2 regions of the Bradyrhizobium sp. WSM471 genome follow, and region 2 is predicted to be linked to the other one. Evidence: riboswitches for the same ligand, from Rfam matches in the RefSeq annotation. Region 2 holds a riboswitch; the other holds the start of a gene.

Region 1 (3,646 bases), 3.4 Mb from region 2:
TCCTCGCGGCGTGCCGTGGAGAGCGCGACCTGGAACACCGGGCAGGACGCGACATCGAACGGCGTCGTGCCGTCGTCGCCCATCGCCGAGAACGCCGTCGCATTGACGATCGCGGCCGGCGGATTTTGCGCAAGATACACCCGCAACCAATCCGCGACCCCCGCGGCTTTCAGCGAGGTGACGAACACACCAAACGCGTCGAACCCTTTCTCGCGCAATGCGGCGATCAGGGCATCGACCGGGCCAGTGTCCGCGGCCGTGAGATAGGAGCGATAGAAGATCACCAGCGCGCGCGGCCTGCCCTCACCCGACGCCGGCGCGGCAATGACACCGCGCGCCGGATCGTAAAAGCCCATCTCGGGCACGGTCATCTCGCCGATAACAGGTCCCGCATAGAGGCCCGAGGCCAACGCAAGCTGAGCGATCGCGGCTTGCGCCGCGACAGGGCCGCCGGTGTCGCAGAGCACCTTGAGCCGCCGCAAGGTCGAGACCGGCAGGGTCGAATATGCATCCAGTCGCGTGTCGTCGCGGCCGTCGGCCGGCAACACGGCCAGCACGATGCCGCGCTCCTTCACCAGTTGCTGCAGCGCCGCGAGCCCATACGGCCAGTAGGATTCCCCGCCGATCAGACGCACGAGGATGCCGCGCGCCTGCGCAAGCGTGCGCTCGATGTAGGTGTCGACCGAGAGCGGATGACGGAGTTCGGCGAGATTGACGAGGCGTAGCGACGGCAGGCTGTCGCGGCCCCGGCGCCAGCCGGCCGCGAACGCCGCCAGATCGGAATCCGAATACGAGAGCACCACGAGATCGGCCGGGTCCTGGCCGATGTCCCTTGGTGTCGCAGTCTCCTCGAGACCGCGGCTCTCGCGGAAGACGACGTGCATCAGATACCGAGTCCCGCCTTGATCGCGGCTTCATCAATGTTTCCGTGCTCGCCGATCACGACGAGCTTTGACTGCCTCGCACCCATGCCCCAGGGCTTGTCGAACTGGTGTCGCACGCGCTCGCCGACCGCTTGCAGCAAGAGGCGCATCGGCTTGCCTTCCACCGCGATGTATCCCTTGACGCGCAGGACGTTCTGCTCGCGCGCCAGACGCTGAACGGATGCGACCAGCGTGTCGATATCGGTCACCTCAGGAACATCAATGACGACGGATGCAAAATCGTCGTGCTCGTGATCCTCCTCGCCGTCGTGATGCGAGGGACGCGCGGCGAGATCGTTCTCGGCGGCAGCGCCGAGGCCGAGGATGAGGCGGGCGTCGATCGCACCGTCGGTGATCGCCAGCATCGGCACGCGGCGCGGCATCTCGGCGGTGATCGCCGCCTTGGCTGCTTCGAGGCCTGCCGCGCCCGCAAGATCGGCCTTGGTCAGCAGCACGATGTCGGCGCAGGCAATCTGGTCCTCGAACACTTCCGACAGCGGCGTCTCATGGTCGAGATTGCCGTCCGCCGCGCGCTGCGCCTCGACGGCGTCAGGGTCGGGCGCGAAACGGCCGGCGGCGACAGCTTCGGCGTCGGCCAGCGCGATCACGCCGTCGACCGTGATGCGCGAACGGATCTCCGGCCAGTCGAATGCCTTGAGCAACGGCTTGGGCAGCGCCAGGCCCGAGGTCTCGATCAGGATGTGATCGGGCCGCACCGACCGCGACAGCAGCTTCTCCATGGTCGGAATGAAATCGTCGGCAACGGTGCAGCAGATGCAGCCATTAGCAAGTTCGATGATGTTCTCTTCCGGACAATTCGCATCGGCGCAGGATTTCAGAATCTCGCCATCGACGCCCTCGCTGCCGAACTCGTTGACGAGCACCGCCAGCTTCTTCCCGTTGGCGTTGGCAAGCAGATGCTGGATCAGCGTGGTCTTGCCGGAACCGAGAAAGCCCGTGACGACCGTGACCGGGACTTTTGCGAGCGAATTCATTCGGCGGCCTCCGGCACGACGGCCAAGGGGAGAATGGGGGGAATGGGGGGAATGCGGGCAAGCGATTGCTTGCGGAAGATCTCCGGGCGGCTGCGCCATGGCACGAGGCCGTCGGGTGCGGCCACATAGGCCGCGGCGCCCGCGACCACGTCGCTCGCATTCGCATCCGACAGACGGCCATAGACATAGGACCAGCGGCCGGGCGCGCTGAGCGCGACCGAGCAACCCTGGTTGCACGCAGACAGGCATTCGACGGGAACCACGCTGACGCCGTCAGGCACGCCGGCCTCGAGGATCGCACCGTGCAGGCGCTTGCCGGGCGTCGTCTCGCCCTCGCCAAGCGTCTGGCCGGCGCGGCAGGTGATGCAGACATGAAGTGTGACGGTCATCGCTTCTTCCAGAATAAACAGCGGGAAGCGAAGAGGCCCACGAACCGTTCTTGCGAAGGCCCGTTTCCCCGTCGCGGAACACCCCGTCCGCCGGTCCAAAATCGTCCGCGCTGGCAGGTCTCCCGGCTTCCGGAGCAGGGTTTCCCCTTCGATCCCCGCCTTCCCGATCCCGTAGGGGATCAGTGGCTTCGGGCATCTCTCCGGTCACGGTCGCGGGGGCGGCTGCATTTTGGAACCAAATCTTGCCGATTCGGACCCTATCGCATTCCCTCTTCGCCTGTCGTAGGACAGGAACCAACGCCGGGTCACCATTTGCCCCCGACCGCCTCTTGTCAAGCCGAAGGACCCCGTCCGATGACGTCAGAACCGGATACCCAGACGGCCGACGAAACCGACGCCCGCCACGCCTCGAAAATGGCGAAGAAGAAGGTCGCCCGCGACAAGATCATGGCGACCAAGAGCGGCGAAAAGGGCCTCATCATCGTCCACACCGGCGCCGGCAAGGGCAAGTCGTCCTCGGCCTTCGGCATGATCGTCCGCTGCGTCGCCCATGGCTTCCCCTGCGCGGTCGTGCAGTTCATCAAGGGCGCCTGGGATACCGGCGAGCGCCGCATGCTCACCGGCCATTTCGGCGACCTCTGCCAATTCCACGCCATGGGCGAGGGTTTTACCTGGGAGACGCAGGACCGCGCTCGCGACATCGCCGCCGCGCGCGCCGGCTGGGAGAAGGCCAAGGAGCTGATCCTCGACCAGAATCTCCGCATGGTCGTGCTCGACGAGATCAACATCGCGCTGCGCTACGATTATCTGGACATCGCCGAGGTCGTCGATTTCCTGGTGACCTCGAAGCCGCCGATGACGCATGTCGTGCTCACCGGACGCAACGCCAAGGACGAGCTGATCGAGATCGCCGATCTCGTCACCGAGATGACGCTGGTCAAGCATCCCTTCCGCTCCGGCATAAAGGCGCAAGCCGGCGTCGAGTTCTAAGAAACTCGCGATGGCGCGCGCATTGATGATCCAGGGGGCCGGCTCGGACGTGGGCAAGTCGCTCATCGTTGCCGGCCTCGCGCGCGCCTTTGTGCGACGCGGCCTGCGCGTGCTCCCGTTCAAGCCGCAGAACATGTCGAACAACGCGGCCGTCACCGTCGACGGCGGCGAGATCGGCCGCGCCCAGGCACTCCAGGCGCTGGCCGCTCGCGTCGAGCCGCACACCGACATGAATCCGGTGCTGCTCAAGCCCGAGACCGATGTCGGCGCGCAGGTGATCGTGCAAGGGAAACGCCTCGCGACCGCGCGCGCGCGCGAATATGCGGCGATGAAGCCGTCATTAATGGGC
Region 2 (3,646 bases):
GTGGCAACCTGGAATCCCGGAGCGGAGCGAATCAAGGGCTACGCGCCTCCAGAGATCATCGGCCGGCATTTCAGTGCGTTTTACACGCCTGAAGATATCGAACTCGGTGTGCCCAAGCGTGCGCTTTTAGAGGCGGCGGAGCATGGGCGCTTTGAAGCGGAAGGCTGGCGCCTGCGAAAAGATGGCTCCCGCTTTTGGGCTTCGGCCATCATCGATCGCATCACGGACGAGGCTGGCAACATCGTCGGGTTTGCCAAAGTCACGCGCGATGTTACGGACCGGAAGCGCGCCGAGGACGAGCTCAAACACGTCCAGGAGCAACTCGCCGCATCCCAAAAGCTGGAGGCGGTGGGGCAACTCAGCGGCGGAATCGCGCACGACTTCAATAATCTGCTCATGATTGTCCTTGGCAATCTCGAAACAGCTGAACGACACGTGAAGGCGCCCGGAGCCAATCTGAACCGGGCGCTCGCAAACGCGAAACGAGGCGCGCAGAGAGCCGCGGCTTTGACCAGCCGCTTGTTGGCATTTTCGCGCCGGCAGGCGCTCGATCCCAAGCCGATCAACGTGAACAACTACGTCAACGGTCTGCAGGAATTCCTCCAGCGTACGCTCGGAGAGAGCATCGAAGTCCAAACGGTCGGAAGTGCGGGGCTATGGCAAATTGAAGCTGACGCCAATCATCTAGAGTCAGCCATCGTCAACCTGGCAATTAACGCTCGTGATTCCATGCCCGACGGCGGAAAGCTGACAGTGGAAGCTGCCAACATCTCCGCCGACGATGACTACTGCCGGCTCAATCCTGAACTGGCGCCCGGTCAGTACGTCGCCATTTGCGTGACTGACACCGGTGGCGGGATGTCGCGCGATGTTCTCAGTCACGCCTTCGAGCCGTTCTTTACCACCAAGGAGCCGGGTCACGGCACCGGCCTTGGCTTGAGCCAGGTCTATGGCTTCGTCAAACAATCCGGAGGGCACGCAAAAATCTACAGCGAGGTGGGGCAAGGCACGACGATCAAGCTGTATTTCCCGCGCTTCACCGGCAGTGCCCGACACGAGGAAGTGGCACCTGAGGAGCTCGCTGAGGGTGAGATATTCGAGACCATTCTCGTCGTCGAGGATGATGAAGATCTGCGCGTCTATATTTCTGACGTCCTGCGCGATCTCAACTACCGCGTTCTCTCGGCCCGCACCGCCCAAGCCGCCCTGACCATTCTCCTGCAGGACCAGTCGAAGGTCGATCTTCTTCTCACGGACGTGGTCATGCCCGGGATCAATGGTCGCGAACTCGGCCGGCGCGCGCTTCAAATTAGACCGCGACTGAAGATACTGTACATGACCGGGTACTCGCGCAATGCCGTCGTCCATCAGGGGAGGCTTGATGAAGGCGTAAACCTGCTGGAGAAGCCGATCTCGCAAGCGAAACTAGCGCTGAAGGTGCGAGAGATTCTCGACCAGCTGACCTAAGGTCAGACAGCGGTAGCATCCTGCGACCGCCGGCGCCGGCGACTACCACTCTTCCAACGCCCGCTCGTGATCCTTAGGCGAAGAGCGCCTCAGGCGTCTTGATGTCCGCTGTCTCTGGTAAAACGGGCGCGTGGCTGAATTTGCCGCGCCGGGGGTCTTTGACCCCGCAGGCTGACGTCAAGTCCCGGGAGACTGGCGGGCGCAGCAGCGACACCCTGCGACCATCGCTGGGCGAGCTGGTTTAAAATCCCTCCCGGTTGTTGACGGGACGATCACCAGATGCCACTTTCGTGATCGGTAGTGTCCGCAAGGACTCATCAAGGGAATGCGGTGCGTCCGTCTCGGCGGACCATTCCGCGGCTGCCCCCGCAACTGTAAGCGGATAGCCGACGACCAGCAAAACCACTGGAGCCAATCGGTCTCTGGGAAGGTGGTCGAAGGCGATAACCCGCGAGCCAGGAAACCTGCTGCCAGCCATAAGTCACGCGCGAACGCATTGGGCGGGGTGCCTCGATGTCGGACAAGTAGCCGGTGCATCTGCCGCTTGGGGCGAAGGCAGGTGACTAAGGCAACCGCGGTGACGGTTTGTTTGCGTCGCCGCAGAGCGTTCTTGTGCAACATCTTCATTTCGGCAGCGGCATTGCGCCGGCATTTTCGCTTAACCGCAGTGGCATCTCTCAGGGCGTGACCGGCCGCATGCCTGGCACTCGGTCTGGCCTGCTCATCTTGCTGCTCTCTACCTCGGTGTGCCCCATGGCAACGGCGCAGACCGCCGCCCGGGACACCTCCCGAGAGGTGGAGCCCGTGATCGTCTCGCCACCTGCCGCGCGACGGGCTCCCGCCGTCAGCGCGGGCGCTCAGAAGCCGCGGACGGCCCGCCGCGCCCCGGGGCGCAATCTGTCCGCTTCGGTGGTCGCCGTCCCGGCAACCCAGCCATTGAGCGGCCCGATTCAGACGCCGCTGAACACGGCCGCCGTTACTGGCGTTGGCTCCCGGCTTGGAATCACGGCACGGGAAATGCCCGCGACCGTCGAGGTCATCGACCAGCGCGTTATGCAGGAACTTGGCATCCGGACGACCACCGACGTCGCCAAAGCGGCGGCCGGCGTGACCGGCGGCGATGCTCCGGGTGCACCCGCCATCTTCTCGATGCGCGGCTTTTCCGGGGACCAGATCAGCACTCTCTACAACGGCATCCAGATCGGGCCATCGACCATGACCGGCCGCCCCATGGATGTCGCCGGATTGCAGCAGGTGGAGATCATCAAGGGGCCGGATTCACTCGTAGCCGGCTTAGGGGCGACCGGCGGCGCAATCAATTTCGTCACGAAGGCGCCGCACACCGGGCCTGTTGTCAATGACGCCTTCACCTTCTACGATTCCTTCAACGGTTATCGCGCCGGCTATGGTTCGGGCGGCAGCACACTGATCGACGGGCTCGACTACCGCTTCGACATCAGTCACTTCAACAACAAGGGATTTATCGACGACACCTATTCGAAGCTCAGCAATGTCTCGGGCCAGCTGAACTATCGCGTCAACAACAGCCTGAAGGTCTGGGGCGCGGCCGAGTACAGGCAGGATAAGGACCGCTTCTATTGGGGCACGCCGCTGGTGCCGGCGAATGCGCCGGGCATCGTGCCGACATCAGGCGTCGTTTCGGGCCAGTGGAGCAACTACTACCTCGGCGGCGGCACGCCGGTCCCGGTCACCGTCGATGCGCGCACGCTGACGACAAACTACAACGTGCTCGACAACCACAGCGGGGCGAACGAGCTGTGGCTGCGCAGCGGCTTTCAATGGGACATCACCAACAACATCTCCCTCAAGAGCCAGGTCTACGGCTATGACGCCCACCGGCACTGGTTCAATAACGAGATCACCTCATTTGATCAGACCGTAGGCAATTTCGCGGGCGCGCAGAGCATCTATCGCGAGCGCCTGGCGCTCGATCATGCGCAGCGGCTCTACGGCAACATCACAGACCTTACCGTCAATTCCAATCTGGCCGGCATGGACAACCGTTTCGTCGCCACCGTCGCGGCGAGCAGCTCGCAATTCAACGTCTCGCAGGACACGCTGTTCTCTTCGGACTACGTCGATCTCCTCAATCCGGACCGCGGCCTTTATGGTCCGCGCAGCGACGAGAAGATCTACACCCACCTCGACACGACCTCGC

Evidence for each region. A riboswitch is a leader RNA that binds a small molecule or an ion and turns the genes downstream of it on or off. The one in region 2 is predicted to bind cobalamin.
Region 1: linked by a shared signal. The riboswitch ahead of BRA471DRAFT_RS14935 (DUF1636 domain-containing protein) and the one ahead of BRA471DRAFT_RS00180 (TonB-dependent siderophore receptor) in region 2 are both predicted to bind cobalamin.

Annotation. Positions count from the first base shown of each region.
Region 1 covers NZ_CM001442.1:3,428,923-3,432,568, reverse strand. The annotation lists gene cobN (cobaltochelatase subunit CobN) at 1-884, opposite strand, end outside; gene cobW (cobalamin biosynthesis protein CobW) at 884-1,918, opposite strand; gene BRA471DRAFT_RS14935 (DUF1636 domain-containing protein) at 1,915-2,307, opposite strand; cobalamin riboswitch at 2,402-2,621, opposite strand; gene cobO (cob(I)yrinic acid a,c-diamide adenosyltransferase) at 2,662-3,297, shown strand; gene BRA471DRAFT_RS14925 (cobyric acid synthase) at 3,308-3,646, shown strand, end outside.
Region 2 covers NZ_CM001442.1:40,990-44,635, forward strand. The annotation lists gene BRA471DRAFT_RS00175 (PAS domain-containing sensor histidine kinase) at 1-1,467, shown strand, start outside; cobalamin riboswitch at 1,749-1,954, shown strand; gene BRA471DRAFT_RS00180 (TonB-dependent siderophore receptor) at 2,221-3,646, shown strand, end outside.